2 regions of the Anoxybacillus sp. PDR2 genome follow, and region 2 is predicted to be linked to the other one. Evidence: predicted binding sites of a transcription regulator. Region 2 holds the regulator's gene; the other holds the start of a gene.
The links. The regulator LexA, encoded in region 2, represses DNA repair genes until DNA is damaged. The targets are predictions, from matches to a motif close to CGAACATATGTTCG.
Positions count from the first base shown of each region.

Region 1: a site for LexA is predicted at 1,182-1,195, ahead of addB (helicase-exonuclease AddAB subunit AddB). Genes of this name have one in related genera too.

Region 1 is NZ_CP047158.1:787,844-790,260, forward strand. It holds gene GRQ40_RS03860 (TVP38/TMEM64 family protein) at 1-541, shown strand, start outside; gene lepB (signal peptidase I) at 559-1,095, shown strand; gene addB (helicase-exonuclease AddAB subunit AddB) at 1,235-2,417, shown strand, end outside.
Region 2 is NZ_CP047158.1:1,517,355-1,519,771, forward strand. It holds gene lexA (transcriptional repressor LexA) at 986-1,609, opposite strand; gene yneA (cell division suppressor protein YneA) at 1,758-2,057, shown strand; gene GRQ40_RS07365 (YneB family resolvase-like protein) at 2,074-2,417, shown strand, end outside.

The sequences.
Region 1 (2,417 bases), 730 kb from region 2:
GATGCTGCCCGGGGTTATCGTTACGCTGTTAGAGTCGTTTTTTCCGATTCTTCCGATGTTTGTATTTGTGATGGCGAACGCGGCTGCTTTTGGGCTTTGGCAAGGAATTATGATTTCGTGGATTGGCGCTTGCCTCGGATCCATTTGTGTTTTTTTACTTGCTCGAAAAATAGGCCAGAAACGGTTTTTTCATTTTTTGAGCCGTCATCAAAAGGTGAAAAAACTGGTGGATTGGGTGGAGCGCCACGGATTTGGCCCATTGTTTTTACTGTTTTGTTTTCCGTTTACACCATCGGCGATTATCAATGTCGTGGCTGGACTAGCCCGCGTTAGCCGCCAGCAGTTTATTTTAGCCGTACTTCTCGGCAAAATGGTGATGATTTTTATGATTAGCTTTATTGGCTATGATTTGGCGGCTTTGGCCAAACAGCCGCTTCGCACAGTAGCGGTCATTATCGCGATTTTCCTTTTATGGTATGCAGGGAAGAAAGTAGAAGCGAGGTTTTCATTGACGGAAAAAACAGATAAAAAAGACTCTTAAGCTGGGTGGGCGGTGTGATGAGCAAACGGCCAATTTATCGGAGAAGATCGGTTATATGGACGGTTAGTCTGACACTGGTTTTTTTTGCGCGGTTTTTATTGTTTACTAACTATGTAGTTGAAGGAGAATCGATGATGCCCACGCTGCAGGACGGCAATTTCTTAATCGTGAAGAAATTTGGCAGCATCCAGCGTTTTGATATTATCGTGTTCCATGCCAATACGCAAAAGGATTATGTCAAGCGTGTTATCGGTCTTCCTGGCGATCGCATCATGTATAAAAATGATGTGTTATACATTAATGGGAAGCCGATAGAAGAACCGTATTTGCAGCGATATAAACGTAAATTGGTTAATGGAAAACTCACCGGGGATTTTACGCTTCAAGAAGTGACCGGGAGAAAGACGGTTCCCCCTGGCTATGTGTTTGTCTTAGGCGATAATCGTTTAGTCAGCTGGGACAGCCGCCATTTTGGCTATGTGAAAATGAACCGAATTGTTGGAAAAGTTAATGCGCGCTGCTGGCCTTTTCGTGAGATTAGCATTCAGTTTTAAAGGTATTCATCGAAACAAGCGTTCAATGAATACCTTTTTTACTTTGACAGATGACGATTTCCCACGATCTCCCTCTTTCAAACAAACGAACATATGTGCTAAAATAAGAAGGGCAATGGAAAATAAAGGTGGTGATAGCATGTCGCTTCGCTTTATGATTGGAAGATCAGGGACCGGCAAAACGACAGCATGTTTAAACGAAATTCGTGAGAAGCTGAAGGAGCAGCCGATGGGCTCTCCCATCATTTATCTTGTGCCAGAGCAAATGACGTTTCAATCAGAATATGCGTTGATTCGCACACCGGGACTGGACGGGATGATTCGCGCACAGGTGCTAAGCTTTACGCGATTGGCCTTTCGCGTGCTGCAAGAAACTGGGGGAATGAGCCGCTATTATTTAAATCAAACGGGAGTGCGCATGCTGCTAAGGAAAATTATTGATAAGCATAAGGATGAGCTGATTTTATTTGCCCGCGCGGCTGATAAGCATGGCTTTATTGAGCAGCTAGAAGAAATGCTTATTGAGTGCAAGCGTTATTGTATTACACCGGAGCAACTGCTGGAAACAGAAACGCAGCTGCGCCAAAATGCCACCTCGGCCGAAAAAGTATTAGCGGACAAGCTAAAGGATTTACAGCTTATCTATCGCCAATTCGAACGGGATTTAATGAATCGGTATGTGGATTCGGAAGATTACTTGCGCTTTTTGGCTGAAAAAATTCCGCATTCCCGCTACATACAAGACGCGGAAATTTACGTGGACGGGTTTCACCATTTTACACCGCAAGAATATATGGTGCTTGAGCAATTGTTATGTTTCGCTAAGCGCGTGACGGTCGCTTTAACGGTGGATGAGCCTTATAATGAACAGCTGCCGAATGAGCTACATTTGTTTCGCATGACAGGTAAAACATACTATGAGTTGCGAAATATAGCCCTTTTAAACAACGTTCTCATTGAACCGATCAAGTTTTGTCAAGAGAATGTAAGGCATCAGTCGTTATCGCTTCGCCATTTAGAAGCGCATTATGATACGCGCCCTTCTTTGCCCTTTGCTGGGGAGGCCGGTGAAATTCAATTATGCCAAGCATCACATCGCCGGGCAGAGATTGAAGGAATTGCTAGAGAAATTATTCGGCTTGTGCGCGAGGAAGGGTATCGATATCGGGATGTCGCTCTATTGGTACGAAATTCTGATGACTATCGCAATCTATTTCAAACTGTTTTTGTTGATTATGAGATTCCTTACTTTATTGATGAAAAGGAGCCGATGGGAAATCATCCATTTATCGAACTGATTCGTGCAAGCTTGGATGTGATTC
Region 2 (2,417 bases):
GACATTCTACCGAAAAAAAGCGATGATGATTCATAGACTTGATTTCGGTCTGTAGTTTTCATCCTGTCGGCAAAGCACGATATAAATAAAACTTAACGATTGAACCAATAGTATCTGTACCGCGGCTGGAAGGCAAGTCCACAGGCTTGCCTTCTCGTCATGTATCCGCGCGATGAAGGTCTGAACAAACTCTATTTTATGGTTCTGTGTTCTTGGGTTCAGGACTTTGTCGCTCCATCTCAGTCATGTTTTTCGGTTTTCTGGATACAGCTATAAGAGAAATAATAAATCCGATTCCTAAGATAGCAGATAGTGTCCATGCGAAAAATTCAATAGATAACATGGCCTGATGCTCTCCTTTTTTGATGTTATGTAAATGATATGCAGAGATATGGATTCGCATGATTATGGTGATGAGGAATCAAAAAAACAAGAAAAAGAAATGCTTTCCTTGAATTTAGATTATTAGCCATATACCCTAAGGGAATAGTCTCATTTAAAGAGAAAAACTAGGAAAGAAGTTCGATGAGGTTTAAAGGAATTACGATTCATCCTGTATATAAGTGCTGAATGGTTTCGGCATTGGGTCCATTTGCGAATGATCGAAATCCAACGAAAAGATGGAATAGACGCCCCATTCAAAAGCAGAATTTGTTTTTCGCCGGTTCGAGACAAGTCCGTGACTTGCCTCGGTCATAGCAGCTGTAGTCTCTACAGTTACAACGTTAGTCACTATCATTTTATCTGTCAAGAACGATACGGATTATGATGTAGAGAAATGATTTGCTGTTCGTTCCTGTCTTTATGCAGCATCCGTCTTAAAATGGGCAAAAATGTACCGCTCAAATGAATTGCACAAAATGATGTCGCTTCCATCCATATAGACAAATAAGAGAACCTAGCGGATTTTAACAATGATCGAATAATCATCGCTACTTAAAACAAGGGTAGATAAGGTGAATTTCACTTTATCTACCCTTGTTTGTTATTGAATCATGCGATATACGCCGATCACTTTCCCGAGAATCGTAACATCGTTGACGATAATAGGCTCCATATGAGGGTTTTCTGGCTGTAGGCGAATGTGGCCTTGTTCTTTAAAAAAGCGCTTGACGGTTGCTTCGTTTTCTTCCGTCATAGCAACGACAATATCTCCGTTATTAGCTGACTGCTGCTGACGAACAATGACAAAATCTCCGTCTAAAATGCCTGCCTCAATCATGCTATCGCCCATTATTTCAAGCATAAAAACATGGTCCTCTGCAGAAACGAAGCGTTCTGGGAGCGGAAAATAGTCCTCCACATTTTCGATAGCGGTTATTGGTTGCCCTGCCGTTACCTTTCCGATGACCGGAACATTGATCACATTGCTCGGCCGCATGAATGAGGCAAAATCCGGATCTAATATTTCAATCGCGCGAGGTTTAGTTGGATCACGGCGGATGTATCCTTTGCTTTCAAGCCGAGCTAAATGTCCATGCACCGTTGAGCTAGAGGCAAGTCCAACCGCTTCGCCAATCTCACGAACGGAAGGAGGATACCCTTTAGTTTTTACTTCTTTTTTGATGAAATCGAGAATTTGCTGTTGGCGTTTCGACAGTTTGGTCATGTTTCACACCTCTTACCCATCGTTTTTTTTATTATAACACGAGGAGAACAAAAAAACAAACATAAGTTCGAAAAAATGGTTGACGCAAACGAATGTTCTTAATATAATGGGTAGAAAAGCGAACAAACATTCTAAGAGGTGAGAGAAGATGAAAGTTACTCATTATCTCGTGTTTTCATGCTTGGTGTTTATGCTACTATCAGGTTTCGTGTATGCGAGCCATCCGATTCAAAAGGAGAAATATTTAAAAATTACGGTAGAATCCGGAGATACGCTTTGGGGAATAGCCAATGAATACAGATCTTCACATCAGCTTTCAACGAAAGAATTTATTGAATGGGTAATGAATGTAAACCATTTGCCAAATGAAAAAATTGCTGCGGGTGAAAAGCTAGTGATTCCCGTGTTAAAATCAAAGGCAGAAAAGAAGCTAGTCGTCAGTAAATAATAATGGAGATGATGGAATGAAAGCGATTATTTATTGTCGGGTGAGCACAAACAAAGAGGAACAAGAAACATCACTGCAACGGCAGAAGGAGGAGCTTGAGCAGCTCGCCGAAACATATCGTTTTCAAGTCGTTAAGGTCATTGAAGAGCGGGCAAGCGGTTATGAGATTGAGCGAGACGGGATACTGGAGCTTTTAGAAGCGCTGAAAGAGGATAAAATCGAAGCCGTTCTCATCCAAGATGAAACGAGGCTTGGACGAGGAAATGCAAGAATTGCCCTATTGCATTGTATTCAAAAAGAAGGAGCCAAGCTGTATACGGTGTGCCATCATGGAGAACTACAGCTATCAGAAGCTGATTC